DNA from 4 places in the Pseudovibrio sp. Tun.PSC04-5.I4 genome. Region 4 is predicted to be linked to each of the others. Evidence: predicted binding sites of a transcription regulator. Region 4 holds the regulator's gene; each other region holds the start of a gene.
What was found. Region 4 encodes LexA, which represses DNA repair genes until DNA is damaged. Its sites were predicted from a motif close to TGTTCNNNNTGTGTTCNG; they were not measured.

Region 1 (8,002 bases), 2.4 Mb from region 4:
TAAACCAGCTCCGGTAAACGCCTTAAACAGCGGGCCGACATTGTTTTTGCGTGCATTATCGATAGCTGCTTCTACTGCGATAGGGTCAATATCCGTCGCAAGCACTTCTGAGCCGGTCAATTTAGCCAATGCGATAGCAAGAACACCGGTTCCTGTACCCAAATCAAGCATACGAGAATATTTGTGACGCTTCAGCAAGCGCTGAAGTTCCAACAAACAACCCTCAGTCGTACCATGGTGCCCGGTGCCAAAAGCCTGTGCCGCTTCAATCTCAATACCGATATGGCTGCTACCAACGGCATCCCGATCATGGGCGCCATGCACAATAATGCGTTCGGCACGAACAGGTTTCAAACCCTCAAGGGACTTAGCAACCCAGTTGATGTCAGGAAGAACCTCAACCTCTGCATCGCTTGGAATAACGCCGCCCTCAAATTGATCGAACAAGCGCATTTCGACAAAACTGGTGGCCTCATCAATGGTGGATTCCAGAATCAGCACTTCCGCTGTCCAGATCTCACCATCCTCGGAGTTTTCAAAGACAGCGACAGGAAAACCGTCATCTTCAAAGCGATATTCCATAACGTCAGAAAGTGCTTTGGCTTCCGCTTCAGGCGCAGGAATGCGAACCCGGATCGTGTCCATGCATAAACCCTTAGTTTTGGTGAGCTATCTAAACTCACCCAAAAAATCATTGAATAGGCGTATAGAATGCGCGGCATGGAAAAGCCAGTACTCAGGAGCGTTTCTCGCGCTCCTCTGCATATTCACAAGCAACAAGGCTAAGGATTATTGAACCTGAAACCGGAGTTCCATTCGGGGGGCCATTCAGCGGACGCAACTTCTTCTTAGGCTCAATCACCATGAGTACAATTGCCGTTTCTGGCAGTGCCTCCATAAACGCAACCCATCCATATGTTTCCGTCAACTCACTGGCTTTGATAAACCAACCCTCACACATCTTTGTCTCAAGATCATTATAGCTGTGCTCAGGTGAGAGAAAGGGCCTGCCGCCAAGCGTAACAACACGCCGAAAGCGCTCCTGCTCCCCCTGCTCCTCAGAGGGCGCGAACTGATACACCTCTCCGCGCCCGAACAATGGACCAAAGTTGGTTGCAACCAACGCGTTGTAATCATCATTATCGGTAAGTGCGAGAAGCGCGCTGTAATTCTCCAACGGCAATGCATTCTCAACTTCTTCAGAAAGCACCTCACCGTAATAATGTTCCAAGCCGGCATGACGGGAGAGACGTAACTTGCCCCAGTTTCGATCAACGATCAGACTAGGAACCTTCAGTGTTTTCAGCTTAGTCGCAAGCGCGACACTAAACCTGCTGGACCCAACAAGCAGCAAACCCGGCCCGGTATGACTGGAAAGCCCCAACCACCGCGAAAATGGGCCGAGCGTAAACCCATGCGCAAAAACAGTAGCCACCACAACCGCGAAGGAAAGCACAGCCAGCCGTTCGCCATCGGCAACGTCATGCTCAACTAAGGAACGGGCGAACAAGCCAGAAACCGCAACCGCCACAATACCGCGCGGGGCAATCCATCCAACCAGCACCCGTTCCCTCCAGCTCAAATGCGCGCCAATAGTGCCAAGCCAAACAGAAACTGGCCGAATAACAAACAGCAGAACCAACACAAAGGCCAGATCCTGCAATCCAAACTGAGCAAGACTGGAAAGCTGCACCGAAGCTGTGAGAACAATAAACACCGAGGAAACCAGAACAATCGTGATTGCCTCTTTGAAACGCTTCAACTCCTCAAGACTGGCAAGCCGTGAATTTCCAAGAACCAGCCCAAGAACGGTCACAGTCAAAAGACCAGACTCCTCCAGCACCAGATCTGAAAGGGCATAACAGCCAATCACACAGATGAAGATAAGCGGCACTTTGAGAAACTCAGGAACACGGCCACCCACAAACAGCCAGATCAATCCCTTCCCCAGTGCCCAACCACCAGCACCGCCCAACAGCAAACCAGCGATGGCGCGAACAGCCAAAATCTGAAAACCCTGCTCACCGTGATAAACCAGATATCCTTCGAACATCAAAACGGCGAGTAAGGCCCCAAACGGGTCAGCCAGAATTGCTTCCCACCGCAAGAGCGAGGCAACACGGCGCTCCAAACGAGCTTGCCGCAAAAGCGGAATGATAACCGTTGGACCAGTGACAATGAGGATAGATGCAAAGACAAGAGCCGAAGGCCAGCTGAGCTCAGCTACGTAATGAGCATTAAGGGCACCCAACATAAACGCGATACAGGCTCCAATAAGAACGAGTCGCCAAACGCCCTTATAAACACCGCTAATACGTTGAAAATTAAGGGAAAGACCGCCCTCAAACAGAATAACGGCCACACCCAGCGCAACAGTAGGACGCAATAAATCACCAAACAACGAAGTGGGATGCAAAATGCCTGTCGCTGGCCCGATCAAAAACCCTGCGACAAGCAAAACCACAATCGCGGGAAGTGCCAACCGCCAGGCGAGCCACTGTGCACCAACACCAGCAACAACAATCATCGCCAAAGCGATAACCACATCGTTCATTCGCACCTCCCAACACAACCATGAAGAGAGATAACACAAACTTCCGCAGAGGCAATTAACGCGTGACTTGAAGCTTATGCCCGGTCAACAAAGCCATCCAGCACTTTCTTTAGGCCAGATTTCTCAAAGTCGACGGTCAACTTATTCCCCTCGATGTCACTGATTATCCCATAGCCGAACTTCAAGTGGAAAATCCGCTCACCAATGGCAAAATCACTGCTGACTTCAATGACGCTTTTGGCAACAAGATCGCCCTCAATGGTCGTCGGACCAGCCTTTTTCGCTCTGCGGGTTTGGTTGCCACCATGCATACGGCCATACTGCTGACCAGAAGCCTGCGTTTTGCGGGCGCGCTGCCAGCCGGGAGTTGAGTAGGTATTCTGGAACGCATCGCTGCTATCAAAACGACTTGCCCCATATCCCCCTCCGGAACCACCCGAGTTATAGCCCCCATAGGAGTTTGAGGATTCAACAACTTCAACACTATCAGGGGGGAGTTCATCCAGAAAACGGGAGGGAATACTGGACTGCCAGGAGCCATGAATGCGTCGGTTAGAGGCAAACCACACCTTCACCCGCTTCCGTCCACGCGTCACACCAACATAGGCAAGACGCCGCTCTTCTTCCAGTCCCGCTTGCCCGGTTTCATCCAAAGCGCGCTGGTTTGGGAACACACCTTCCTCCCACCCGGGGAGGAAAACACTATCAAATTCAAGACCTTTTGCCGAGTGAAGCGTCATAATCGAGACCGCATCCTCATTGGCTTCACTATCCCTATCCATCACCAACGAGATGTGTTCAAGGAAGCCAGCCATGCTCTCGAACTCTTCCATGGAGCGGATAAGTTCTTTCAAGTTGTCCAAACGACCCGGCGCTTCAGCAGAACGATCCTGCCGCCACATCTGGGTATAACCGCTTTCATCAAGGATGATCTCGGCCAGCTCCGTATGGCTCATAGCCTCAACCTGATTGCGCCAGTTATCAAACATCCCCAGCACATCCGCCAGAACAGCACGCGCTTTCGGGCGAAGTTCAGAAGTCTGCACCATTTCAGCAGCAGCAGCCATCATCGGAATGCCCTGAGATCGCGCGTATGTATGAACCAGTTTAAGCGTAGCTTCACCCAAACCACGTTTAGGCGTGTTGACGATGCGCTCAAAAGCCAAATCATCAGTTGGCTGCAGCACACAGCGGAAATATGCCAATGCATCGCGGATCTCCATGCGCTCATAAAACCGCGGACCACCAATGACACGGTAGCTCAACCCAAGCGTAACAAACCGATCCTCAAACTCACGCATCTGGAAAGAGGCCCGCACCAGAATAGCCATCTCATTGAGAGAATGACCGTGGTTCTGCAGCACTTCAATCTCATCACCAATAGCACGCGCTTCCTCCTGAGAATCCCAGACTGAAGCCACCTGAACCTTTTCCTCGTCCTCAGACAGCGCTTGATCCGTGAACAAGGTCTTACCCAACCGACCTTGGTTATGAGCGATCAAATGAGACGCTGCGGCAAGGATATGGCTGGTCGAGCGATAGTTCCGCTCCAGACGAACAACCGTCGCACCGGGGAAATCCTGATCGAATCTCAGGATGTTATCTACCTCAGCGCCGCGCCAGCCGTAGATTGACTGGTCATCATCACCAACGCAGGCCACATTGGGATTGCCCTGAGCTAACAAACGCAGCCACAGGTACTGTGCAACGTTGGTATCTTGATACTCGTCCACCAGCATGTATCGAAACCGATGCTGAAAGCTCTTCAAAACATCTGGATGCTCTTTGAAAATGGTGATGCAATGCAACAGCAAATCGCCGAAATCACAAGCATTTAGAATGGAGAGGCGTTCCTGATAGGTCTCATAGAGCTTACGCCCCAACCCGTTTGCAAAACTTTGCGCATCTCCAGCAGAAATCTGCGCAGGCGTCTGCGCACGGTTCTTCCAGCCATCCATGAGCCCAGCAAAGACTTTTGCAGTCCAGCGTTTGTCATCCAACCCTTCAGCGCGAATGATCTGCTTGATCAAGCGCAACTGGTCGTCCGTATCCAGAATGGAGAAGGAAGACTTCAACCCAACCAGCTCAGAATGGCGGCGCAGGATCTTGACACAAATCGCGTGGAAGGTGCCAAGCCATGCCATGCCTTCAACGTGAGTACCGATATAGGCGCCAATACGGTTCTTCATCTCGCGCGCAGCTTTATTGGTGAAAGTCACAGCAAGAATTTGGCCGGGTGTCGCATGTCCTGTTGCAAGAATATGGGCAATGCGCGTTGTTAGGACACGGGTTTTCCCGGTTCCTGCCCCTGCCAAAACCAACACTGGACCGTTGATCGTCTCAACGGCGAGTTTTTGTTCGGGGTTCAAACCTTCCATATAAGCCGGCATGTCCGTTTGACGCGCAGCCATCGCTCGTGCCGCTATACCACCCGCCTTGGGCTGCGGAGCAACCGATGGATCAGCAGGGTGAAGAGGCATTCCGCGATGTAGTGGGCCAGAAGAATTTGCCATTGAACTCGTAGGATCCTTTGAACGCATTACCCTCAAAAATCAGAGGGAGAATCTTCAATACTTAATGAAGAACAATATAGCAACAGCGTTGAAGATGCGAGAGATCTACGAAGCGATACACATCGTTTTGCAGCACGGGTCACCTTCACTCAACTACTCTTGGTCAAATACTAATTTAACCTGCGGCGTTTTACTGAAGAGATCTTCAGAACACTGAAAAATAGGAAGGAGCACTTAGTAATTTAAATAGAAAAATACATTATAAGCTATTTCACAGCGGCACGCTCACTCCATACAAGGTCAAACCCCAAAGATATAGTTTGTAGACTCGTAACAACCTGAAAGAAAAACTATGAATACTGGTAAGTTACAAATTTCTCGTAGAAAAACACTCATCGGCTTATCTGGCGCTTTGCTGGCCACTCCCGCTCTCATCACCTCCGCCAGTGCGGATCATCATGCGGGAGGTGAGTACGTCGATAAAACACTCACAATTAGCCCGTTTTCCCTCGCGATCAGCGAGATGGCTGAAACAAAGGCATCCAACCCATTGGTTCGCCAGTTCGCCAAACTGGAAAAAGGCGAGCAAACAGCTGTGTCGCACCTGATTGAATCCACGGGCGCAATTGCACCGCCACGCCCGCCAGCACTAGAAGATATCTACAAAAAACTTGAAGCTGCCTCTGGAGAAGACTTTGACCGGCTTTATATCTCGACTGAAATTATTGGTCACGAAGACTTGTTGGCAGTTCAAATGCCTGAATCTGGTAAAAATCCGATCAACGTGAATGTTGCAACCGCAACTATCTTGGTACCATTCATCCATACGCATCTAACGATGCTCGCAGAAATTCGCAAACAAATCAGCTAGTTATCTAGCGACACATTGATTGAATCTATCCGTCAGGGTCAACAGTATTCTGATGGTTTCACTTGATCTTACCTTAGGTAAAAACCCCTCTATATTGAAGCTAAATTCAAATTGGATTAGTCGCAATAACCGTCAGTTTTCTAAACCCATTCCTATGCTTTTGTCTCCAGAATTATTGTTAGATCTAGCAGTATGCGAACCCAACCTTGATGGAGAAAAAAACATGCCGCAGGTATTGTGTAAATTCAAAAACTTTGACGACTTTTACGGCTCTTACTCTTCGCTTTGGAGCCAGATTAATAGCCGTGTCGGCCTGAATTCTGCTGATAAAGGACGCTTCGATAAAGCAATTTTTCAAGGCAAAGGAGCTATGCGGCAGTCCTATGACAACCATGTAGACGCAGCTCCTGAACTTGCCAAAGCACGCACGCAAATTGAAACTGTAGAGAAGAAGAAAAAAGCAGCTCTAACCTACGCTAATGCTTTGAGCCGTTTGGATTCTGAGATCAGTGCTAAAAAACAAATGCTGGATGTAATAGAAAGCAGGCTAGTAGAAAAAAAACTGGACCCTAAGAAAGATCAGAATTTTATAGATTCTCAAACTGAACTCAAAAAACTAATCAAAGCAAGACCTGTTGTGGCCAAGAAAAAGCTGGAATACGATAAACTTGCAAAGCTTTGTGATGACGTGACCAAAGCTTATGATAAACTCAAAAAAGACGTTTCCAAAAAAATTGAGATGAGCGTGCAATACGACAAGAAAAACCTGCTCGTTTACATCGGTAAAAAAGCGGAAGCCTCAGTAAAGCTAGTCGCTACACTGAAGTTCGGCCCGGGGTAAACCCCGGACCACGACTGAATTTTATAAGAGCCTGACCATTTTGCTTCTAATTGTCGCCGACAAGCTCGAACCAGTCGTCCTCTGAGATAACATCAATGCCAAGGCTTTGTGCCTTGGTAAGCTTGGAACCTGCTTTAGGTCCAGCAATCACCAGATCCGTTTTCTGGGAGACCGAGCCTGATACTTTCGCGCCCAAGCTTTCGGCCCGCGCCTTAGCTTCATCGCGGCTCATCCGTTCCAAACTACCTGTAAACACGAGTGTTTTACCTGCAACAGGGCTGCCTGAGCTATCGGCAACAACAACATTAAGTGGTGTAATTTCCGCCAGCAAAGCATCAAGGGCTTCTCGGTTATGTTCCTCCGCGAAGAACTCAACCAAGGCATTGGCAACAGTTCCGCCGATACCATCAATATCGTTGAGATCACGATAGGCATCCGAAGTCGTATCCGTCGCAGAATTCATGGCCTCATTAAAGCCAGTCCAGGAGGTATAAGCCCGAGCGAGCAGCTTGGCATTCCCCTCCCCGACATGGCGAATTCCGAGGCCAAAAATCAAACGGTTCAACTCAATTTGGCGTTTGCCATCAATAGCATCGAACAGTTTACGCGCCGAGACAGCGCCCCACCCTTCGCGGCTCCTTAACTTGTTAAATGAGCTCTTATCCCGTTCTGCTAGCGTGAATATGTCGGCAGGGCTGCGAACACCGCCCTTGTCCATGTCATACTCATAAAACGCCTCAATCTGTTTTTCGCCAAGACCCTCAATATCCAAGGCATTGCGGGATACGAAATGCTTTAGTTTTTCAATAGCCTGTGCAGGGCAAATCAAACCGCCAGTACAGCGGCGAATGACATCAACCTTACCTGAATTCGGGTTTATTTCACGAACAGCATGAGAACCGCAAGCAGGACAGATTTCAGGGTATTCAAATGAAACCGATTCAGCAGTACGCTTGCTCACATCAACATCAACGATCTGCGGAATAACATCGCCAGCACGTTGGATAATGACCGTATCGCCAACCCGTAAGTCCCTGCCACCACGAATAGATTCGCCGTCCTGACCGATGCCTTTAATGTAGTCTTCATTATGGAGCGATGCATTGGAAACCACAACACCGCCAACGGTAACAGGCTCAAGCTTTGCAACTGGCGCCAATGCCCCTGTGCGCCCAACCTGTATCTCGATGGCATTGAGGGTAGTAAATGCTCGCTCTGCTGGG
Region 2 (8,002 bases), 140 kb from region 4:
TTCTCATCCAATCAGACTGGGCTGCTGTTGCGCCATTGCGCTTGTAGAAGCCTAAGTGTTTATTGCTTGCAAATTGCTTAGCCTCAGAACTTGCTCAATTCAATCATTTAGGTCATCAATTTCCCATGGTCGTTCAAAGTGATTCACATAAACATATGCATATTTCAAAAAAGAAATTGAAGAAGATTTCTCAAGGTTTAATCGTTGTCGTGTCTGCTCTCGGGCTTTCTGCCTGTATGAGCCAAATTAACGGGCCGCCGAGCTCATGGTACGCCCAAATGGGTGCTCTCGAAAACAAAGTTGATACGCTCTATATCTGCCATGGATTTGGATGTGAATATCGCACGGCAGTTTCCTTCAACGCGCAAGACAAACGCGAATTGCGCACACTCCTGAAGCGCGGAGCTAAAAGCCCGGAGGCTGAACGTAAAGCGATTTCCCAAGCGGTGCAGTGGCAGGAGATACGCGTTGGTCCTGTGGTTGGGTCCTCCGACGATATTGGCGGACTTGATATGGGTAATGGTAATGTCAGAGGTCAAATGGACTGTATTGACGAGGCCACCAATACGACCAGCCTGCTCACCTATGCAAGCGCGCAAGGGTGGTTGAAGTACCACCGTGTAACGCGGCCTGCCTCCCGGGGGTATTTCCTTGATGGTAAGTACCCACATGCCTCCGCGGTTGTTGTCGATGAAACGACACAGGTTCCGTGGGTTGTTGATAGCTGGCGGTTAAGCAATGGCAAGGCGCCGGATATTTTGCATCTGTCCAAGTGGATGCATATGACGAGCGCAGACTTGGTGAAGCCACACATCCAATAAATTTGCTAGGGGGCCAAAAAATGAAGAAGCGCGTTGCAGATGTGACGCGCTTTTATTTTGTACTGTGGTTGGGCTGATTTGGAAAAAGAGGCCTTAAAACAGCTAACGCCCGTCGATGGGAGGAACGACGGGCGAAGCTAGTAAACAGAGAACTGGGAGGAAATCTCTGTTTCGGACCCATCAAGTGGCTTGGGAGGAGGTGCCACCTGAGGATTGTATGTTGGGCCACTGAAAAGATTGGGAGGAGTTCCTCAGCGGCCTTGAGGTGGTTTATACAAAAGAGTTTCTAATTGTGCATCACATCATTTCGCATGTCCGCTATGCGTAATATGCATAGCAAGTTCGATGTGAAGTATCTCATTTTCGCTAATAGGGACAGAATTTGCCGTATATACTATAGTGCAATGCAATAAAAATGTGATTTAAAGCACAAAACTGCATACCTAAAAAGCAGAATGCCTAATTATTATGCATTTAATGGGCTGGACTTAATCAATTTTCAATGAATCGAATATGGCACTGCGAAAGGCGTGCTGTGTTTTGGCGCTGGGATTTGTGCGCAAAAGAGAATTATATAGAAAAAGGAGTGGCTAAGGAAATCGCAGCCACTCCGGATGTTGTTATTCAGCTGCGTCGAGTTTGCCTGATCCACGCCGGTCAAACAGCTCTTTAAGAAAGTGCCCGGTATAGCTTTCCGGTACTTCCGCTACATCTTGAGGGCGACCGGTCGCGACAATCATTCCGCCGCCATCGCCGCCTTCCGGCCCCAGATCCAGAATCCAATCTGCTGTTTTTATGACTTCAAGGTTGTGCTCAATCACAAGAACCGTGTTGCCTTGGTCCACCAGCTCATGAAGAACTTCCAGTAGTTTGGCGACATCATGGAAGTGGAGACCTGTTGTTGGCTCATCCAGAATATAAAGAGTACGGCCTGTTGAGCGCTTTGACAGCTCTTTGGCCAGCTTTACACGCTGTGCCTCACCTCCAGAAAGGGTGGTGGCCTGCTGACCAACCTTGATGTAGCCGAGGCCAACCCGGGCGAGGGTTTCCATTTTGTCGCGAATGGAGGGAACAGCTGAGAAGAAGGAGGCAGCTTCTTCAACAGTCATATCCAGTACACCTGCAATTGATTTGCCCTTGAACTGGACTTCAAGTGTTTCGCGGTTGTAGCGCTTACCGTTACAAACATCACATGTCACGTAGACATCCGGTAGGAAGTGCATTTCAATCTTGATGACGCCATCGCCTTGACAAGCTTCACAACGGCCGCCCTTGACGTTGAACGAGAAGCGACCTGGTGCGTAGCCGCGAGTTTTTGCTTCCGGCATGCCAGCAAACCATTCCCGAATGGGCGTGAAGGCGCCGGTGTAGGTTGCAGGGTTTGAGCGCGGCGTGCGGCCAATCGGGGATTGGTCGATATCGATGACTTTGTCGAGGCGCTCCAGACCTTCAATACGATCGTGCGGAGCAGGGTTGTCGCGGGCACCGTTTAGCCGTCGGGCCGTGGCTTTATAGACGGTGTCGATCAAGAAGGTTGATTTGCCGCCTCCAGATACACCGGTCACACACGTGAATGTGCCAAGTGGGATGCTGGCGTTCACATCCTTCAGGTTGTTGCCGCGGGCGCCGAAAACCTTGATCTGTCGGTTTTTGTCGATCTTGCGTGGCTCTTTGGGCTGAGGAATGCTCATTTTGCCGGAAAGGTACTGACCGGTAAGGGAAGCAGGATTGGCCATGATTTCTTCTGGTGAGCCTTTCGCCACGACCTGACCACCATGGATACCCGCACCTGGACCCACATCCACCACATAATCAGCTGTGAGGACTGCATCCTCATCATGCTCGACTACGATAACGGTGTTCCCCAGATCGCGCAGGTGCTTGAGTGTTTCCAGAAGCCGGGCATTATCACGTTGGTGAAGGCCAATGGATGGCTCATCCAAAACGTAAAGAACGCCGGTTAAACCGGAACCGATTTGAGATGCAAGGCGAATACGCTGGCTTTCACCACCGGACAACGTGCCGGAGGCGCGATCCATTGACAAGTACTCTAAGCCGACATCATTCAGGAATTTCAGGCGCTCTCGAATTTCCTTTAGGATACGATAAGCGATTTGGGTCTGTTTATCGCTTAGCTTGTCCTCAATGCTGGAGAACCATTCATGGGCTGTTTTGATTGAAAGGGCGGTGATCTGGCCAATGTGACGGTCAGCAATTTTGACTGAGAGTGCTTCTGGCTTCAAGCGGTACCCCTTACAGGCGTCGCATGCATGGTCGGATTGGTAGCGGGAGAGTTCATCGCGCACCATCTGAGAATCTGTTTCTCTCCAGCGGCGCTCAATGTTGCCAATGACGCCCTCAAACGACTTGTCTGTTTTGTAAGAGCGAGTGCCGTCGTCATATACAAACTGGATTTTTGTATCGCCGGTTCCATAAAGAACAGCGTTTTGGAAGTCGTCAGGCAGGTCACGCCAAGCCTTCGTCATGGACTGCTTGTAGTGCTTCGTTAGCGCTTCTAGTGTTTGAGCGTAATACGGAGAGGTTGCTCCGGTTTTTGCCCACGGAAGTACTGCTCCACCGCGAAGTGATAGGGTCTGATCTGGAACAACGAGTTCGGCTTCAAACGCGAGCTTCGTTCCGAGGCCATCACACGTTGGGCAAGCGCCGAACGGATTGTTGAACGAGAATAGGCGTGGCTCAATTTCTGGAATTGTGAAACCAGATACCGGGCAGGCAAACTTCTGCGAGAAGATCATCTGCTTTGGTTTGCCTTTTTCATCTTTTTCATCCGCAAATTCTGCGGTGGCGAGTCCTTCGGCTAATTCCAGCGCTGTTTCCAGGGAATCTGCCAATCGTCCTGCCATATCTTCACGCACGACAAGGCGGTCAACCACGACGTCAATATCGTGTTTGAATTTCTTATCCAGCGCCGGGGCCTCGGCGATTTCGTAGTATTCACCATCAATTTTGATGCGCTGGAAGCCTTTTTTCATCAGCTCTGCGAGTTCTTTGCGGTACTCGCCTTTGCGGCCCCGAACGATAGGCGCGAGGAGGAAAAGACGCGTGCCTTCTTCCAATGTCAAAATGCGGTCAACCATCTGGCTGACGGTCTGGCTTTCAATGGGTAATCCAGTTGCAGGGGAATACGGAATGCCGACGCGGGCGAAGAGCAGGCGCATGTAGTCATAGATTTCGGTGACTGTGCCGACTGTTGAGCGCGGGTTTCTTGAAGTGGTTTTCTGCTCGATGGAGATTGCAGGAGATAGGCCGTCGATTTGGTCTACGTCCGGCTTTTGCATCATCTCCAAAAACTGGCGGGCATAAGCGCTTAAGCTTTCAACATAGCGGCGCTGCCCTTCGGCATAAATCGTATCAAAGGCCAAGGAGGACTTACCCGAACCGGACAGGCCAGTCATAACAATCAGACTATCGCGTGGAAGATCCAGATCGACATTCTTTAGGTTATGTTCGCGAGCGCCGCGTACGGTAATCTGTTTGAGGTGATCAACGCGCGCATGATTATTCTGGTTATTACGGGTTGGCGACTTCGCCATGGAGCTGTCCTTTGTCACGAATGCTGATTTCGCCATCTAAAGAGCAAAACAGGTCAAGGCGCGATCCTCAAAAATACAGGAGGTATGCGCAATAAATTAGGTGGAACATAAACGGAACGATTTTAAGGAGCAAGCCTTTTTGAATATGCTCTCAGAAAATTGTCTTTGCAGAAATTTCAGTGTTGAACTTGGTGGGAGTAGATGCGAATGTATGGGAACAAAAATAGAACGAGTTTTGAGCGGAACCTTCTGGTGCCTCATATATTCGCAGATCTGCTGGGAAATGTGGACAAATGTCACTGCTAAGCGAAAGCCTGTTTGATTTGTGGGGCTCGGAGCATAGGTTACTTGCCAACTCGACCTGCTCAAAATAGCTGAGCAGGCTTTGATCTAGGAGTAATTCAATGGCCGGTAGCGTCAATAAAGTCATTTTGGTTGGAAATCTGGGCGCAGATCCGGAAGTTCGGCGCACGCAGGACGGCAAGGCGATCGTAAACCTGCGCATCGCGACTTCTGAGAGCTGGCGCGATCGTAACAGCGGCGAGCGCCGTGAGCGCACTGAATGGCACCGCGTTGTTGTATTCAACGAAGGACTTGCAAAGGTTGCTGAGCAATACCTGCGCAAAGGCTCCAAAGTTTACATTGAAGGTCAGATCCAGACCCGTAAATGGCAGGACCAAGGTGGTCAGGAGCGATATTCAACCGAGATTGTTTTGCAAGGCTTCAACTCTACGTTGACAATGCTTGATGGTCGCGGCGAAGGCGGCGGTCAAAGCGGTCAAGCTGGTGGTCAATCTGGCGGCTTTGGTGGTGGTAGCGGCGGCGATCAGGGTGGTGGATACTCTGGTGGAGGTTCTTCTGGTGGAGGTTCCACTGGCGGTGGCGCCAGTAATCAGGGTGGTGGCTTTGGCGGTGGCGGCGGTGGATCTGCCCCATCTGGCGGCGGCTTTGGGGGTGGAATGGATGACGAGATTCCATTCTAAGGCCTGCTCTGTATAGCAATTAAAATTCGATGCTCAGAAATAGTGCGATGCAGCTGTTTCTGAGCATTTTTCATTTTTGCATGGTGCGTTGAAGGCTGAGCGTTGTGGGAGTGGACAGCCAATAGGAATTTTGAACTGTTTCACTAGATGCTTGTCAACGCGGGAGAGGTTCGGTAATGCAGAATTTTTGCAATGAATGCTTCATGTCCATGTTTTTGGCTTTCTGTAATCCAGAAAACATGTGTGCATTGACCATAAGATATACGAATTGGTACCAATGGAGCTAAGCATATAGAATTTTGGGAAAGTAAATGGTACGCCCAAGGGGAATCGAACCCCTGTTTCCGCCGTGAAAGGGCGGCGTCCTAACCGCTAGACGATGGGCGCACACTCATCAGCAGCGCCTCGTGTTGTGCGCTGGCTGTGTGAGGAGGCTTATAAGAATTTGAGGGAGACTTGGCAAGCGCCTAAATTTTAATAATTCAAACAATCCACAAATATGAAGAAAATGGAGTTATTCTCTGTTTTCTTGTGTGATATCAGCGCCTCAGTCGGATTCTGAGGCGCAAAATTTTGGATAGTTGCCTACCAGCTGCCGGTGTTTTCCATGGAAAGCCACGGTTCAGCTGGTTTCAGACTTCCATCCTTTTGGAGTAGTTCAATTGAAATACCGTCTGGAGACAGAACAAAAGCCATGCGCCCATCGCGTGGAGGGCGGTTGATGATGATGCCCGCAGCCTGCAGTTTGGCGCAGGTCTCATAGATGTTGTCTACTTCATAGGCGAGGTGGCCAAAATTACGTCCGCCATCATACTCTTCAGTGTCCCAATTATAGGTCAGCTCCAGTGCAGGCGCCTGAGTCGACTGGAAAGCTTCTTGGTCTTCTGACGCCGTGAGGTAGACAAGGGTAAAGCGTCCTGCTTCGCTTTTATGCCGGCGAGCTTCTTTCATGCCAAAGATGGTGCAGTAAAAGTGCATGGATTGGTCCAGATCTTTAACGCGGACCATGGTGTGCAAATAGCGCATTTCTAGCTTTCTCGGTTAGGGGGCTGACCTTATTTTTATAGTCAGTGTAAGTTGTAAGTGCGCGAATTTAGCGTGAAAAGGATTAAAGGGAAAGGGTGTCCAGTATTTCTTGAATGGGGAATTGAAGGGAGTGTTGCGTATTAATGTGTATCGCTCGCCGTATGGAGGTTTCGAAAGCAACTCAGCGATCTGCTAGATAAAAATTTCAGTAGTGTTAGCTATACCCCCTCCAAACTGTAGGTAAATGGTGTTGATAGGACAACACTAATTAAATCAATGGGGGATCATTTAGCTGTTTGTTAATTTTTCACCTTCTTGGCCCGGTTCCTGATGATATTCTTTTGGTGGAATCAAGTGGCGTTCGGTTTGTTGCTGGGCGTTACATTTCAGATGCGGCAAATTTCGGGGCATTCATCATGGTGGTAAAAACGGCGCCTCAGGTAGGCTCTGTCGAGGACCTGGTTGACGATACAGCCTTAGATGTTCTTCAGGTGGCGGGAACAATCAAGTGGTTCGATATTGGCAAAGGCTATGGTTTCGTAGAACCAGAAGACGATCTACCTGATATCTTATTGCATGTTACATGCTTGAGGCGAGATGGTTTTCAGACCGCCTATGAAGGGGCTCGTGTTGTTTGTGAGGTCCTGAACAGGCCACGCGGATTGCAAGCGATGCGCATTCTTTCTATGGATGAAAGCTATGCGGTTCATCCATCTCAACTGCCTCCTTCGCGTACTCATGTTCAAGTTACGCCTGATGGCGGTTTTATTGATGCGGAAGTTAAGTGGTTTAACCGTGTGAAGGGATTTGGCTTCCTGACGCGTGGTGAGGGGACTGAAGACATTTTCATTCATATGGAAACATTGCGCAGGTTTGGCATTACAGAGTTGCGTCCTGGGCAAAAAGTACAGGTTCGTTTTGGAAATGGACCTAAAGGGCAGATGGCTGCTGAAGTTCGTCCGGTTGGCAGTGGAACACACATACCGACCTCTCACTAAGTTGCGTTTATGCGCCTTACGAGATCACATTTACGAGATTTGCCTATCAAAAACCCTTGGTGTCTTGCCAAGGGTTTTTCTTTGTATCAAAGCTATAATGAACGAGACGCAGGAAATATTTATGGCTGTTTTAAAATGGGCTGTCATTGCGGCGATGTTCTGTTTGAGCTCTGCTTTCGCGGCGGAGTTGAGAACTGAAACAATTGAGGTTCGCAGTGCAACGGGTAAACATGAATTTCAGGTCGAGGTTGCTGAAAACGCTGCAGCTCGCGCTCAAGGTTTGATGGGCCGGACTGATCTCTCTCCTGATCAAGGGATGTTGTTTGTATTCTCGTTTTCTGTACCACAGAATTTTTGGATGAAGAACACGCCGAGCGCGCTGGATATCATCTTCATTGGCTCTGACAACATCATCAAAAGCATTGCGAAAAATACGGTCCCATATTCTGAAGAGATTATCTCCTCAGGTGTTCCTGCTCAGTATGTTTTGGAAGTGTTGGCGGGGCGGACAATGGCGCTTGGTATAAAGCCCGGTGACCGCGTTATTCGGATACCATGATAGGCAGGTAGGAGCTGACTGAGGTGGATCAGTCAGCCATAAGATGTTTAGAGGCTGTTTT
Region 3 (8,002 bases), 2.6 Mb from region 4:
CCTTCAGACACAACAGTCACAAGACCGATGTCGCCTGTGCGCCGCACATGAGTCCCGCCACACAACTCAACGGAAAAGGCTTTGCCAGCTTTCTCACCACGCGTGGCCGTTCCCATGGAAACGACACGAACCTCATCGCCGTACTTCTCACCAAAGAGTGCCATCGCACCTGCTTCAATCGCCTCGTCAACTTCCATGAGAGACGTCTCAACAGACGTGTTTTGCAAAATCACTTCGTTGGCAAACGCTTCAACCAGCGCTGATTCTTCACTGCTCACTGGTTTGGGGTGAGAGAAATCGAAACGCAGACGCTCGGGTGTCACAAGTGACCCCTTCTGCGCTACATGTGCACCCAAAACTTCGCGAAGCGCTTCATGAACCAAGTGCGTTGCGGAGTGGTTGGAGCGAATTGCACTGCGGCGACCATGCTCGACAATCAACTCAAGCGCATTATCAACTTTCACGTCACCGCTCTCTACGGTGATCGCGTGAATGAACAGGCCATCAGTCTTTTTCTGCGTATTGGTTACACGGATAGAGACATTATCGCCCTTCATGATGCCGCAATCACCAACCTGACCACCGGACTCACCGTAAAACGGCGTCTGGTTCAAAATGAGGAATCCTTCCTCACCTTGTGTCAGGACAGTTACCTCTTCACCATCTTTTACGAGGCTCAGAACAACGCCCTCAGCCTTCTCAGTTCCATACCCAAGGAACTCAGTAGCACCCGCTTTTTCCTTGATAGAATACCAGATCGCATCCGTCGCAGCATCGCCAGAGCCAGACCAAGCCGCACGTGCTTCAGCACGCTGGCGTTCCATGGCAACATTGAAGGCATCCGTATCAACAGCGATCTCGCGGTTACGCAATGCATCCTGTGTCAAATCAAGCGGGAAGCCAAATGTGTCATAGAGCTTGAAAGCAGTCTCTCCATCCAACTGGTCACCAGAACCAAGCGAGCTCGTTGCATCTTCCAGAAGACCAAGACCGCGTTCCAGTGTTTTGATAAAGCGTCTTTCTTCCAGCTGGACAGTTTCTTCAATAAGCTTTTCAGCGCGGTGTAGCTCAGGGAAGGCTTGCCCCATTTCGCGTACAAGCGTCGGCAGCATTTTAAAGATGACCGGCTCATTCGCACCAAGCAAGTTTGCGTGGCGCATCGCGCGGCGCATGATACGGCGCAGCACATAACCGCGTCCCTCATTAGAGGGCGTAACGCCATCAGCAATGAGGAAAGCCATCGACCGTAGGTGGTCAGCAATCACACGGTGGCTTGCTTGCGCTTTACCTTCAGCTTCAACGCCTGTGAGATGCTCAGAACTCGCAATCAACGCTTTAAAGAGATCAATTTCATAATTGTTATGAACGCCCTGCATGATAGCCGCAAACCGCTCAAGACCCATACCAGTATCAATTGACGGGCGCGGTAAATCGATGCGTCTGTCAGGCAACTGCTCGTATTGCATAAACACGAGATTCCAGATCTCAATAAAGCGGTCACCGTCTTCCTCAGGAGAACCAGGAGGGCCTCCCCAGATGTGCTCACCGTGATCGTAAAATATTTCGGAACACGGACCACACGGCCCCGTATCCCCCATTGCCCAGAAATTGTCTGAGGTTGGAATACGGATGATCCGTTCATCGGCAAAGCCGGTGAGTTTCTTCCAGATGTTAAACGCTTCATCATCCTCGGAATACACAGTCACAAGCAACTTATCAGTTGCGAGGCCAAATTCCTTGGTAATAAGGTTCCACGCCAATTCGATAGCGTTTTCCTTGAAATAATCACCAAACGAAAAGTTGCCCAGCATTTCGAAGAATGTGTGGTGACGAGCCGTATACCCAACGTTGTCCAGATCGTTGTGCTTGCCGCCTGCGCGTACACATTTTTGAGAGGACGTAGCGCGAACATAATCACGCTTTTCAAGACCCGTAAACACGTTCTTAAAAGGCACCATTCCCGCATTGGTAAACATCAATGTCGGGTCATTACGTGGCACCAATGGACTGGAAGGAACAACTTCATGTCCGTTTTTTGCAAAGTAGTCGAGAAAAGTCGACCGAATTTCATTGACGCCACTCATAGGTCTTGATGTCCGTCTCGTTTTAAAGGGATTGCTGCTGAAATAATCACAGCACCCGAACTGCAGGGTTTGTGCATCATCAAGATGCCGCAAAAAAATGTATCTGCCGCGTTTTAGCCATCCGCAGCAAGTCTGTCCATAAAACCCTACAAAAAAAAGAGGCTGGTAAAACCAGCCTCTTCTAACTCTTATTGTTTTTCCGCTACTTTTTCTGGGTCATCAAGCGCTTTAGCGATCAGACCAGCGCCTTGACGGATCGCCAATTCGATTTCATCAGCAAGCTTAAGATTTTCTTTTAGGAAATTCTTCGAGTTTTCTCGTCCCTGCCCCAGTCGCTGACTGTTGTAAGAGAACCAAGCCCCAGATTTTTCAACAATGCCACCTTTAACACCCAGATCCAGCAACTCACCCATTTTGGATATGCCTTCACCATAAATAATGTCAAATTCAGCCTGTTTGAATGGAGGCGCCAGCTTATTCTTAACCACCTTCACGCGGGTTTGGTTACCAACGATTTCATCACGATCCTTAATCGCACCAATACGGCGAATATCAAGGCGGATGGATGCGTAAAACTTAAGCGCGTTACCACCAGTCGTTGTTTCCGGAGACCCAAACATCACACCAATTTTCATACGAATCTGGTTGATGAAGATCACCATAGTTTTCGACTTGGAAATCGAAGCTGTAAGCTTACGAAGAGCCTGGCTCATCAAGCGAGCCTGAAGACCTGGGAGCGAGTCCCCCATTTCTCCTTCAAGTTCAGCTCTTGGAGTCAGCGCAGCAACCGAATCAATCACGAGTACAGAAATCGCACCCGAACGAACCAGTGTGTCAGCAATTTCAAGCGCCTGTTCACCAGCATCAGGCTGAGAGATCAATAGGTCATCAATGTTCACGCCAAGCTTGCGTGCGTAAATAGGATCAAGCGCGTGTTCAGCGTCAATAAACGCGCAAACACCGCCAGCCTGCTGCGCACAGGCGACCGTATGCAGAGCCAAAGTCGTTTTTCCCGAGCTTTCTGGCCCGTAAATCTCAACAATACGCCCTCTAGGAAGCCCACCGATACCAAGACCGATATCAAGACCTAAAGAACCAGTCGAGACACTTTGGATTTCCACGACCTGTCCTTGGCCCATGCGCATAATCGAACCTTTACCAAAGGCTCGTTCGATTTGAGAAAGCGCTGCATCCAGTGCTTTATTTTTATCCATCTGATTGCCCTCAATAAGGCGAAGTGAAGTTTGTGCCATACGTTCTCATCCCTTATTTCACGATGGACGCGCAGTTTCAAAGTCAGTTATTTGTACTCATTTTGTTCCAAATACGCAATACCCTATAACTAACTAATAAAAATAGATTTATTACAATTCGTTCTCTTATTGTTCAGTATGTAGATAACTTTTGTTCCGTGCTTCAATTAAATCAGAATTCGGAATCATTGCGCAAGAACAGTCGATTTGCAATCCACCCACAGTCCGTATTTGTGATTAGCTTGCGCTGAGTGCCCGCATTGCATATCAACAGTGTTTCAAAAAAACTGGCGGGAAGTTTTGGTTATGTCTCTACGCAATGTCGGAGTAATAGGCGCAATTCACTTAGACAGGATTGCGCATGCAGATCGACAATTTAAACCAGATACATCTACACCCGGGGAAATTATGTCCCGTGCGGGCGGCGTAGGAGCAAACATCGCGCGAGCCATGGCTCGCTTGGGCATGCAGCCCGTAATGAACGGTTGTCTGGGCGATGATGCGGATGGAGCCTTCCTTGCTGAAATTCTATCTCAGTGCGGAATTGATACGTCGAGCCTTAACACTGTTAAGGGCGGCCGGACGGGGTCATACCTTGCACTTCATAACCCGGATGGCACGCTATTTTGTGCTATCTCCGATAGCGAGATCACATCCAAAGTGCGGTTCGGTAAGGACAATCCGATCCCCCAAGCCCTCCTTAACTGCGATATCTGGTTGTGTGAAACCAACCTTGAGGAAGATACTCTAGCAGCTCTTACAAATGCCAAAGGCCACCGGCTCCTCGCAGCAGATACTGTTTCCATAGCAAAAGCCCCCAAACTTCGCGCTCTTCTGCCACAAATTGACATTCTCTTCACAAACAAGGATGAGGCCACGGCCCTTCTGAACTGTGAAGCAGACAGCCACTCCAATGAGGTGATGGCAAAGATGCTTGCAGAGCGCGGGGCAAAAACGGTTGTGGTGAGCAACTCAAGCAAACCATTGGCGCTTTATAGCGGTGGTACGACCAGCATGCACGAACCCTTTGCAGTTACGCCAACAGATGTAACTGGTGCCGGCGATGCATTTATAGCTGGCTTCCTCTATGCAAATTGCCTCGATGAAACCCCACATGCAGCAGTAAGCAGCGGACTTGCTGCCGCATCTATTACGGTGGAGGCAACTGGTGCAGCACCGGAAACGCTTTCACCACACTCGCTTCAGGCGCGTTTACTTGAGCACGCCTGACGCGCAATCAACAAATGAAAGACTGGGAAACCATGGGAAGTTCAATTAAAATTCATCATTCAAAAGAAGTTGCAGATGCCCTAAGCAACGGCTCCCCAATTGTCGCATTAGAATCTACAATTATTACCCACGGCATGCCGTACCCTCAAAATGTTGAGACAGCTCGCGAAGTTGAACAGATCATTCGTGATGGCGGAGCAGTTCCTGCGACCATCGCAGTTCTGGACGGAGAACTTCACGTTGGACTGGAAGACAGCACGCTTATAAAGCTGGCCAACGCCAAAGATGTGATGAAGTGTTCCCGCGCTGACCTTTCCTTTGCAATGGCACTGGGCAAAAACGGCTCTACCACAGTAGCAGCAACCATGATGGCTGCTCACGCAGCTGGCATTCGCGTATTTGCAACTGGCGGCATTGGCGGCGTACATAAAGGTGCAGAAACAAGCTTCGATATCTCTGCTGATCTGGAAGAACTTTCCCGCACCCCAGTTTGTGTTGTCTCAGCTGGCGCAAAAGCCCTGCTCGATATTCCAAAAACACTGGAAGTTCTGGAAACCCGCGGCGTACCTGTCATCGGCTTTGGCTGCGACAACGTCCCAGCATTCTGGTCTCGCGATTCACAGCTTAAAGCACCGTACCGCCTGGATGATGCAGCTGATGTTGCAAAACTCATCAAATTCCGTGAAAAATTCGCTGACCACGGCGGCATTCTCGTAACTAACCCTGTACCAGCGGAAAACGAGATCCCGGCAGATGAAATGCAGGTCTTCATCGATGCATCCATTCAGGCAGCTGAAGAGCAGAACGTCAGAGGCAAGAACGTTACTCCATTCGTTCTGCAAGACATCTTTGAGCGCACACAAGGCAGAAGCCTTGCCACCAACATTGCGCTGGTAAAAAATAATGCAAAGCTTTCTGCAAAAATTGCATGCGGACTGACAAGCTAATCATCAAAAATTCCGGGTCGGCAAGGCTGACCCGGAGTTAACTTTCCTCCAAATATACCCCAAAGTTCCATTTTAGTCCGTAGTTGGTCTCGCAAAAACTCAATACTTGCTGAGAATTTCCATGAGCTTGTCGGCAAAGATTCCGTTGTTTTTCAGCCCTAAATATTCTAGGTGTTTCTGCACTAGAGTTCATTTACATCGCTGTGCTTTTATTAGCGCATCTGCATTTTGTAGTCACACCGTGCACATCAAAACGCCATCGGGCGGGCATATGCGATAACGGGCCAATCCCATTATTGGGTAGTTCCACTAAATCACGCCCAACAGAGTTTCATGGTTTGGCGAGGGGTATTTCATCCATTGTCATCCGCAGGATTTACGCAATGAAAAAACTCATTTTTATCGGATTAACCGCGGCACTTGCTGCTTGTCAAAGCGGCCCATCAAACCGCAGTGGTCAATCGACTCTTCGCCCGGACGCTGACGCCCAGTCCATTCAGATCAAAGCATCGCCAGAAGTCGTACGCGCCACCCTAGTGAAAAGCGCGACCGCCCGCGGCACAATCATCCAGCAAAACCAACCTAACATGGTTGTTATGGAAAACTATGTGCACGGAAGAAATCCTGTTTTAGATCAAGAGTTTGGCCTATCAGATTCCGGAGAACGCGCCTATCGCATCCGTCTGCGGTTCTCAGGAAATCAGTGCAACACAAGTGTGGTTCAGGATCTCGCGCTCGTAAACAATATTTACACGCCACAAGAACAGGCATTTAAATTGCCGGGCAGCCCTGGTTCCATGCAAAGTTTGCAGCAGTTAAAAGCAAATGCGGAAGCAACGTCTCCCTGCTAATCCGAACAGTTCAACAAAAAAGCCGGAGACTGCACCCTGCACTCTCCGGCTTTTTTATTTGTAGCCAGCTCTGGTTTACGCTCGTTCCTGCGTCTTTGCATCCAGCGTTTTCTTCACAGTGGTCGCAAGCTGCTTCAGCGTAAACGGCTTTGGTAGGAAGGTAAAACCTTCCTCCGGAGGCAAATTCTTTTCAAACGCATCCTCAGCATAACCAGAAACAAAAATGATTTTGAGGTCTGGTCGGGTTTTACGCAATTCAATCAAAAGGCTCGGCCCATCCATCTCCGGCATAACCACGTCAGAAACAACCAGATCGATCTCACCACCGGTTTCCTCCATGATCTCCAGCGCTTCCGTGCCTGAGCCCGCTTCATGCACGGTATAACCGCGCCCGCTCAACGCACGCGCTGCAAAGGCACGCACGGCCTCTTCATCTTCCACAAGCAGAATAGTTGCAGAACCAGTCAAGTCAGCATTTGTTGGTTCCAACTCTGGCTTAACTTCAACAACCTCTTCTTTTCCGCTCGCGACATGACGCGGCAGGAAGATACGGAAAATAGTACCGAAACCCACCTCACTCGTGCAGAACACATAGCCACCGGTCTGCTTAACAATACCGTAAACAGTAGACAGACCAAGGCCCGTCCCCTTGCCAACGTCTTTGGTTGAGAAGAATGGCTCAAAGATCTTATCCATGACGTCCTGAGACATGCCGTGACCATTATCAGTCACTTCAATCAGCACATACTCTCCAGGCTGCATGCCTCGTGTATTCTCATAGGTCTTGGAGGCTTCCTCATTCACATTGAGGGTCCGGACAGAAACCTCACCACCATTTACCATCGCATCACGCGCGTTCACCGCTAGGTTCACAATCACTTGCTCAAGTTGGTTCACATCAGCCATCACTGGCCAGAGGTCCCGCCCATGCACAAGTTTGAGTTCAACCTTCTCACCCAGCAACCGATCCAGAAGAATGGAAACATCAGCAAGCACATCAGCAAGCACCAGTTCCTGTGGCCGCAACGTTTGCCGGCGCGAGAACGCAAGCAACTGGCGCACCAACCCCGCAGCTCGGTTCGCATTCTGTTTGATATTCATGATGTCCTGAAAAGCAGGATCTGTTGGGCGATGACTTACCAACAACAGGTCAGAGAACCCGATAATTGCCGTCAGCACATTGTTGAAATCATGCGCCACGCCACCAGCAAGTTGGCCAATCGCCTGCATTTTCTGGCTTTGCGCAAATTGCGCTTCCAGCGCCCGTTGTTGCGTTGTTTCCAGCACATAAATCACGGCGGCATCTTCACCAGCCTGACCGTCCTGTACAGCAGATACATAAAACGTTGCCGACCTTGGATCCCCGCTCCCTTTCAGAGAAACATCAAGTGGAGCAATTTCACTCTTGCCCAGTGCAGCTTCTTCCAACGCACTCTGCAAGGCAACCCGGTCGTTCTCAGCCACGAATTCGGTCAGTTTAACATCTTTGCCAAGGCCCTCGCCCTGCTCAAATAACCGTATAAACGGACCGTTGGTCCGCTCAACACGCCCGTTCTTATCAAGAGAAGCAATCGCAACAGGTGTGTTGTTGAAGAAGCGTGAGAAGCGAACTTCTGCAGCGCGCAGCGCCTCTTCAT
Region 4 (8,002 bases):
AAGGAGGCAAATGCCTCCTTTTTCAGATCAAAATGTCTTCTCGGCTTAACGACGCTGGTCGATAGGCTGGTAATCGCGGGATGGATAACCAGTGTACAGCTGACGCGGGCGACCGATGCGCTGGGAAGGATCTTCAATCATTTCCTTCCACTGTGCGATCCAACCGACAGTCCGTGCCAGTGCGAAGAGCACTGTGAACATGGTGGTTGGGAAGCCCAGTGCACGCAGAGTGATACCGGAGTAGAAGTCAATGTTCGGGTAAAGTTTTTTCTCAACGAAGTAAGGATCGTTAAGAGCAATCTTTTCCAGCTCCATTGCAACTTCCAGAAGCGGATCGTCCTGGTGACCCAGCTCTGCGAGTACTTCATGACAGGTTTTCTGCATGATGCGTGCGCGTGGATCATAGTTTTTGTAGACGCGGTGACCAAAGCCCATGAGGCGGAATGGATCATTTTTGTCTTTTGCACGTGCAACGTACTCAGGAATACGGTCAACAGTACCGATTTCGGAGAGCATGTTGAGAGCTGCCTCATTCGCACCGCCGTGAGATGGCCCCCACAGACATGCAATACCAGCTGCAATACATGCAAACGGGTTAGCACCTGAGGAACCAGCCAGACGGACTGTGGATGTGGACGCATTCTGCTCGTGGTCTGCATGAAGGATAAAGATACGGTCCATAGCGCGCGCCAGAACCGGGTTTACCTTGTATTCTTCACATGGAACCGCAAAGCACATGTGCAGGAAGTTGGATGCATAATCCAGATCGTTTCTTGGGTAAACGAACGGCTGACCAACGTGGTATTTATAGGCCATGGCAGCGATTGTTGGCATCTTCGCGATCATACGCAGGGATGCAACCATGCGCAGATGTGGATCGGAGATGTCGGTGCTGTCATGGTAGAAAGAAGACATTGCTCCAACGGTACCGGTCATGACTGCCATTGGGTGGGCGTCACGGCGATAACCCTTGAAGAAAGAGCTCATCTGATCGTGGATCATTGTGTGATAGGTCACACGATGTACGAAATCATCCTTTTCTGCGCGTGATGGCAATTCGCCGTACAGCAGCAGGTAGCAGGATTCCAGAAAGTCGCCATGTTCGGCGAGCTGTTCAATCGGATAGCCACGGTACAGAAGCGTCCCCTTGTCACCATCGATGTAGGTGATCTTGGATTCGCATGAGGCAGTGGACGTGAAACCTGGATCCAGAGTGAACTGGCCTGTTTCTTTGTATAGCGATCCGATGTCTATGACATCAGGGCCTATGGATCCGGAGCTGATATTAAAATCCCAGCTCTGTGTTCCGATAGTCAGTTTCGCTGTTTTGTCGCTCATATCAAGGCAACCCCCATGTTGTATCTCCTCATGCGATATGAGTTCCATTTGTGTACAAGTGAATACACCGCATGAACTGACGTTTCCGCCCGGAGGAGAGTGTTGTCGTGAAACTGCCTATCTCATTTGACGCGATGTCGCAAGCGCTCGCAACCACGGCTTTTAGTTATAAGTGTAACTACCGCTACGAATGGCTAAGTCTTGTAGCGGTAGTTTCTTTTTTAATTCAGCGGATTATGCTGCGAAATCACGAATTCGTGCGCAAGATTCTTCTTTTCCGAGAACTTCGAGCACATCAAAGATGCCTGGGGATGTGCCACGACCTGTGAGTGCAGCGCGCAATGGCTGAGCAACTTTACCGAGCTTTAGTTCTTCTGCTTCGGCAACTTCCCGCACTGCAGCATCAGTTGTTTGGGCAGTCCATTCTTCAAGAGACTCCAGTTTTGGAAGCACTTTTCCAAGAACAGCACGCGCTTCCTCAGAAAGTAGTTTTTCGGCTTTTTCATCGAGATCCAGTGGGCGTTGCACCCAAAGATATCTAGCGGACTCTTGTAGTTCTACAAGTGTCTTTGCACGCTCTTTGAGACCCGGGAGGGCTGCAACCAACTTGTCAATGTTCCCATCGCCTGAAATCCACCGCATGACATCCATGCCGCCTTCTACGTCCATCAGGTAGACGAGGAAGTCTTTCATCAGACTGTCATCACCCTCAGAGCGCATGTAATGGGCGTTCAGGTTTTCCAGTTTTTTGAAATCGAAGCGGGATGGGGATTTACCAATCGCGTCAAAACCAAACCACTCGATCATCTGCTCAGTAGAGAAGATCTCATCATCTCCATGAGACCAGCCAAGGCGTGCAAGGTAATTGCGCATAGCAGACGGCAAGTAACCCATTGCACGGTAAGCTTCTGCGCCAATTGCGCCGTGGCGTTTGGAAAGTTTTGCGCCGTCTGGTCCGTAGATCAGCGGGATATGCGCCATGACTGGCACTTCCCAGTTCAGGGCGTTGTAGATGAGAGCCTGACGCGCTGCGTTGGTGAGGTGGTCATCACCGCGCACAATATGGGTCACGCCCATGTCGTGATCATCGACCACCACAGCCAACATGTAGGTTGGATTGCCGTCAGAGCGCAGCAGGACCAGATCGTCCATGTCTTTGTTAGGGAACTTTACGGTGCCTTGAACTTCATCCTGCACGATGGTTTCGCCATCCTGTGGAGCCTTCAAGCGAACTGCCGGAGAGATGCCAGCAGGTGCCTGTGATGCATCGCGCTCACGCCATGTGCCGTCGTAACGCGGCGGGCGGCTTTCAGCGCGCGCTTTTTCACGCATCGCATTCACTTCTTCAGGTGTGCTGTAGCAGTAGTAGGCAGTGCCATCCTTCACCATCTGCTCAGCAACTTCGCGGTGACGGTCTGCATTGCCGTACTGAGAAATCGGCTCGCCGTCCCAGTCCATGCCCAGCCATGTCAAGCCGTCCAGCAGCGCATCAACCGCCTCTTCGGAGGAGCGTGAGCGGTCAGTGTCTTCAATGCGCAGCAGCATTTTGCCACCATGGCGCTTAGCATAGAGCCAGTTGAATAGAGCTGTACGGGCGCCACCAATATGAAGGTAGCCAGTTGGGGAGGGCGCAAAGCGCGTAACGACGTTTTTGGTCATAGGCCTAATCAGAAATCTCGCAGGTTACATAGATAAATTTGGGGTAATTACGACGGGGCGCCGTATCTCTTCTGGCTGTGTACCATAGCGTGGGGTTTCTCCCAAGAGGCAGAAAGGGGCTTAGGGTGCACGAGGGGCAATCATCCTCAGGCAAGTCGCAATCTGGTGGTGGTGCTATCAGAATAGGCGAACTGTGCGTGGAGGAGGATAAGATTTTTGCTGGTCCCTCTGCCGGGGATTTTATTGCAGATGACCAAGTGTCAAAACAACGCAATTTTTTGCCAAAAAACGCAGAGAACTCACATAGCGACGCAAGTGATGTGGTTTGTGAGCAATACCAACCGTTTAGCTCGTACTTATATCAAGCTGTTGGGCACTTGAAGGGCTGGCTTCAGCAGGGTTGGATGTTTGTTCTTCATCCGGATTGGGCTGCTGCCGGCAGTTATGCCCGTGCGGCCTTTGTGCAGGATTGGGATAGGGGGCAAGGTATTGTGTGGTATGCGCTTTGCCACCTTGCAGGTGTGCTTTGCTATTTTTCCCTGCCTGCAGAGCCGTGGGGTCTATTGAGCGTAATACCCTTTATTGCACTGGTTCTGCTGGTGTTTCGAGCACGGTATGCGAGGAAAGCTCATTACGGTTTGTTGGCACTTCTGTTCTTTTCCGCTGGATTTTTCCTTGCTGATTTGCGTGTGGAATGGTTGCAAACGGAGCGCTTGGAGCGACCCGTGACGCGTAAGGTAGAAGGTGTTATCACCGCTGTGAAGCAGTCCGGTAATAACTCCTATTCTGTCGTGTTGCGGCCTTCAGTTGGTTCACCTGAAAAGGGAACAACTCGTTTTACCTTTTTGATCCGTCTCAGCATTAAGGGGATGAAAACTGCGCCTTCTCTGGGGGATAACATCGTTTTGAAAGCGCGGTTGTTACCACCTGGCGGGGTGGTGCGTCCTGGAAGCTACGATTTTGCTCGCACAGCGTTTTTTGATGGAATTGGTGCAGTTGGATATGCGCTCTCACGGCCCGTCGTTTCTGCCAATCCTGAGGGGATAGGGTTTGTGGGCGTGATTGAGAGTGTACGGATCAGCATCGCACAACGCATCCGCAAAGTGTTGGATTACAGCCCTGAAAGTGCCTTTGCGGTGGCGTTGCTGGTGGGGAAACGGGACTATCTTTCCAAAATCGATAAGAGCGCTCTCCGACAAGCAGGATTAGCTCACGTCCTCGCTATCTCGGGCATGCATATGGGCCTTGTTACATCGCTTGTGTTTCTTGCGTCGCGGCTGCTGTTATCCCTCAGTTCCACTTTAGCATTGCGCGGGCATATTCACGCTTACAGCACTTTGGCTGCCTTGATGGCTGCAATCGTTTATCTCGGATTATCAGGGGCTTCGGTTGCAACGCAGCGGGCTTTTCTCATGGCGGTTCTGGTTTTATGCGCTGGGTTGCTGGGACGGCGGGCGCTAAGTATGCGCGGGCTGGCGCTGGCCTGTCTGGTGTTGCTTAGCTTGGCGCCGGAGGAGGTTTTAGCGCCAGGGTTCCAGATGTCGTTCATCGCAGTTTTAGCGTTACTCGCTGCTTATACTTTTGTGAAAGACCGATTAAAGCCTATTGATGGGGCAACTGCCAATAGAAATCCTGTTGGTTTTCAAGGCTTTCTGAGGAGATCTTCCCGGTGGTTGGTAGCTTGCGCATTTACCTCACTGGTTGCGGGATTGGCGACAGCACCGCTTGCCGCGATGCATTTTGAGCAAGTTGCGCCCTATGGATTACTGGGAAATATCCTCGCCATGCCACTTGTGACCTTTGTGGTTATGCCCCTTGGCTTACTAAGTTTGCTGGCAATTCCTGTTGGGGCCGAAGCGTTTTTTCTGCACGGCATGGAAGCGGGATTGCAGCTCGTTTTGAAGGCTGCGTACTGGGTGAGCTCACTCAGTGAAGGGCAAAGTGGTATTGGTGTTGCAAGTGAGCTCGGGTACTGGCTCATAATCCTCGCTATACTCGGATTATGTCTTTTGCCATTTTGCTTGAAGTGGTTTGCTTTCCCTAGCTTTGCGGGAGCTGTCTTTTGTTTTCTGATCTACAGCGCACCTGATCTCATTGTGACGGAAACAGGAATGCACATTGCGTTTTATGATGCGGATGGGACATTGCGACTCACATCATCAAGACTGTCATTTACGTCTAGCAGCCTGCTGAAGGCAGGAGGAGTGCCTTCTCAGGCATTCAAGGCTCATAAGGCCAGAGCAAAGGACCGACGCTGTGATAAGGCTGGTTGTATCCTGCAGGTGTTTTCGAGATCAGTTTTATTGGATGAAGATAAAACGACTGCGCCTTTAATGTTGGCGCAGTCTAAGCGTGCAGAAAGCCTGATATCAGATTGTGATATGGCAACAATTGTCGTTGCCCAGTTTCAAGCCCCGGCATCTTGTAAGGCTGAGTTGGTGATAGATCAGAAAATGCTGGAAACGCGCGGTTCAGCTTATGTGTGGTTTACAGCAAGAGGACCGCCCGGTCATCGCATAAAAAAAGTGCGCTGGGCTTATGCAGCTCAGCGCAGACCATGGAATCCGCAGGTATCTGGTGATGTCAGTGGCTTAATAGCGGCGGAAGAGCGCAGTCATCTTGCCTTGAATGCGAACCCGGCCCGGCCCGAAGATGCGAGTTTCGTAGGCGGGGTTGGCCGCTTCCAACGCGACTGAGGCCCCTTTTTTGCGCAGGCGCTTCAACGTTGCTTCTTCATCATCGATAAGGGCGACTACAATTTCACCGTTCTCAGCTTCATCACCCCGTTTTATGAGCACTGTATCCCCGTCGTAGATGCCAGCGTCAATCATGGAGTCGCCTTTGACTTCCAGGGCATAATGTTCGCCGCGACCCAACAGGTCAGCCGGCATCGCGATAGAGTGGCTTTGCGTCTGGATTGCTTCAATCGGTACGCCAGCAGCAATGCGGCCCATGACCGGAATTTCCAGCGTCGGAACTTCGTCAGGTGATCGTGGTCGGAAAGCTGACGGTGGGTTCGTGCTCTTTTTGCCAAGAGATCCCTCAATCACCTCAGGTGCAAAGCCTTTTTCCTTGGTTATTGGCTTTAAGCCTGGTGCGATGGAATCAGGCAACCTAAGGATCTCGAGAGCTCTTGCGCGGTTTGGAAGACGGCGGATGAAGCCGCGTTCTTCCAGCGCTGTGATCAGACGGTGGATGCCTGATTTAGAACGGAGATCCAGCGCATCTTTCATCTCGTCAAAAGACGGTGGAACACCTGCTTCTTTCAAGCGTTGATGGATGAACATCAAAAGCTCGTGTTGCTTCTGTGTAAGCATCTTTTATCCCCGTTCGCTCATCATTTGCGCAAATTGATATCCAACGGCGTTCAGGCCGTCCGCTCTTAGCCTTCCAAAATTAACTTGATGGTGTTCAACTTATGCGATTGGAAGGACAAAACACGAACGTACTCTACCTGTTCTCATTGTGTTCTGCAATGGCTTTGTTGCAGTTAGGCCCTGCAAGAACTGGGGGATTTGGATTTTGAAGGGTGAGTGGACATGGGTTGCCCATTCATTACCAATTGGCTTAGCGTAGTTTTAAAAGGTCAACCTGATCACCCACATTTGCAGCTGCAGCGTGTGGTTTTCTAATGATTAAAGCATCTGCCTTTGCCAACAGGGCCAGCATTGAGGAGTCTTGTTTTGCAAACGGCTCTGTTGTGAGATTGCCTTGGTCGTCTGTCGTTACCTGCGCACGTAAGTAGTCCTGACGCAGGTCGTTTTCCGGGAGGGCTGCCGTCAGCGTCGCTTTGATAACGTTTTGATTTGTTTGAGTTACGGTTCGCCCGAGCATTTTATTCAGCAGTGGACCGAGGAAGAGGAGGGCGCAGACCAAACTTGAAACAGGATTGCCGGGGAGGCCGAGGACTTTCATTGGTCCAAGGGAGCCTGCCATCAGTGGTTTACCGGGACGCATAGCAATACGCCAAAAGCCAAGTTCCATGCCTTCAGCGCCCAACACATCTTGAATGAGATCGTGGTCGCCAACTGATGCGCCGCCAAGTGTCACCAAAACGTCTGCCTTGGCCTCAATCGCTTGCTTCACACGTGCGGTGATTTCTTGTGGTTGATCGGGTGCAATGCCAAGCATTAGCGGTGTTCCGCCAAGGCTGCGAACAAACTCGGCGATGCCGACCTGGTTGGAGGCGATGATTTGATTCGGGCCGGGCGTCTCACCGGGTTCTACCAGTTCATCTCCATTAGCGAGGATCGCAACCAGTGGCTTTTTATGCAACGGCAGTGTTGCATGATTCATAGCGCCAGCTAAGGCGAGTTCGCGGAAGCCTAGTATGTCGCCTTGCTTGAGGAGGACTTCACCTTCTTTGAAGTCCAGGCCAGCCGGGCGGATAAACTTACCAACAGGGACCGCTTCTTCGCAAAAGAGGTTATCCCCGTCGCGGCGTGCATTTTCCTGCATCAAAACGGCGTCGACGCCATCAGGAACTGGAGCGCCCGTAAATATGCGAAGAGCTTCACCATGCTGTAGCGTTCCGTCATAACTATGACCTGCTGCAACCTCACTTATCACCTTCAGCGATCTGTTGGGATCACTGGTATCGGCTGCTTTGACCGCGTAGCCATCCATAGCGGAAGCAGAAAACGGAGGTTGTGTTCTCGTTGCTGCAACATCTTCTGCGAGCACTCGTTCTCCAGCTTCCAGAAGAGGGAGATGCTCTGTTTGTGTTGCCTCAACGCCTTTCAAAAGGCGTTCAAGTGCGTCGTCAATGCTGATCAAGCTCATCAGGAGTTATCCTCCTCAGCCAGGAAATGACCGGACTTGCCGCCCTTCTTCTCCAGAAGCCGGATTTCTCCGATTTCCATAGAACGATCAACCGCTTTGGCCATATCGTAGATTGTCAAACACGCAACAGACGCAGCTGTCAGCGCTTCCATCTCAATGCCAGTCTGGCCTGCAACTTTTGCAAAGACTTCAATTTCGATTCCCGGTAGGTTCGGGTTTGGTG

Region 1: BLS62_RS24155 (ATP-dependent helicase) is a predicted target of LexA. The motif match lies at 5,135-5,152, and genes of this name have one in related genera.
Region 2: uvrA (excinuclease ABC subunit UvrA) is a predicted target of LexA. The motif match lies at 4,589-4,606, and genes of this name have one in related genera.
Region 3: recA (recombinase RecA) is a predicted target of LexA. The motif match lies at 3,390-3,407, and genes of this name have one in related genera.

What each region holds. Positions count from the first base shown of each region.
Region 1 is NZ_FNLB01000006.1:4,071,552-4,079,553, reverse strand. It holds gene BLS62_RS24165 (50S ribosomal protein L11 methyltransferase) at 1-645, opposite strand, end outside; gene BLS62_RS24160 (cation:proton antiporter) at 737-2,554, opposite strand; gene BLS62_RS24155 (ATP-dependent helicase) at 2,629-5,034, opposite strand; gene BLS62_RS24150 (DUF4142 domain-containing protein) at 5,420-5,938, shown strand; gene BLS62_RS24145 (hypothetical protein) at 5,991-6,779, shown strand; gene ligA (NAD-dependent DNA ligase LigA) at 6,826-8,002, opposite strand, start outside.
Region 2 is NZ_FNLB01000006.1:1,518,066-1,526,067, reverse strand. It holds gene BLS62_RS12135 (hypothetical protein) at 279-821, shown strand; gene uvrA (excinuclease ABC subunit UvrA) at 1,442-4,375, opposite strand; gene BLS62_RS12125 (single-stranded DNA-binding protein) at 4,780-5,358, shown strand; tRNA gene BLS62_RS12120 (tRNA-Glu) at 5,671-5,745, opposite strand; gene BLS62_RS12115 (VOC family protein) at 5,944-6,384, opposite strand; gene BLS62_RS12110 (cold-shock protein) at 6,801-7,382, shown strand; gene BLS62_RS12105 (DUF192 domain-containing protein) at 7,504-7,941, shown strand; gene galE (UDP-glucose 4-epimerase GalE) at 7,989-8,002, opposite strand, start outside.
Region 3 is NZ_FNLB01000006.1:4,238,913-4,246,914, reverse strand. It holds gene alaS (alanine--tRNA ligase) at 1-2,084, opposite strand, end outside; gene recA (recombinase RecA) at 2,273-3,337, opposite strand; gene BLS62_RS24890 (carbohydrate kinase family protein) at 3,644-4,567, shown strand; gene BLS62_RS24885 (pseudouridine-5'-phosphate glycosidase) at 4,600-5,514, shown strand; gene BLS62_RS24880 (hypothetical protein) at 5,898-6,365, shown strand; gene BLS62_RS24875 (cell cycle histidine kinase CckA) at 6,441-8,002, opposite strand, start outside.
Region 4 is NZ_FNLB01000006.1:1,659,854-1,667,855, reverse strand. It holds gene gltA (citrate synthase) at 46-1,338, opposite strand; gene gltX (glutamate--tRNA ligase) at 1,573-2,997, opposite strand; gene BLS62_RS12705 (ComEC/Rec2 family competence protein) at 3,402-5,693, shown strand; gene lexA (transcriptional repressor LexA) at 5,589-6,314, opposite strand; gene glp (molybdopterin molybdotransferase MoeA) at 6,565-7,779, opposite strand; gene moaC (cyclic pyranopterin monophosphate synthase MoaC) at 7,779-8,002, opposite strand, start outside.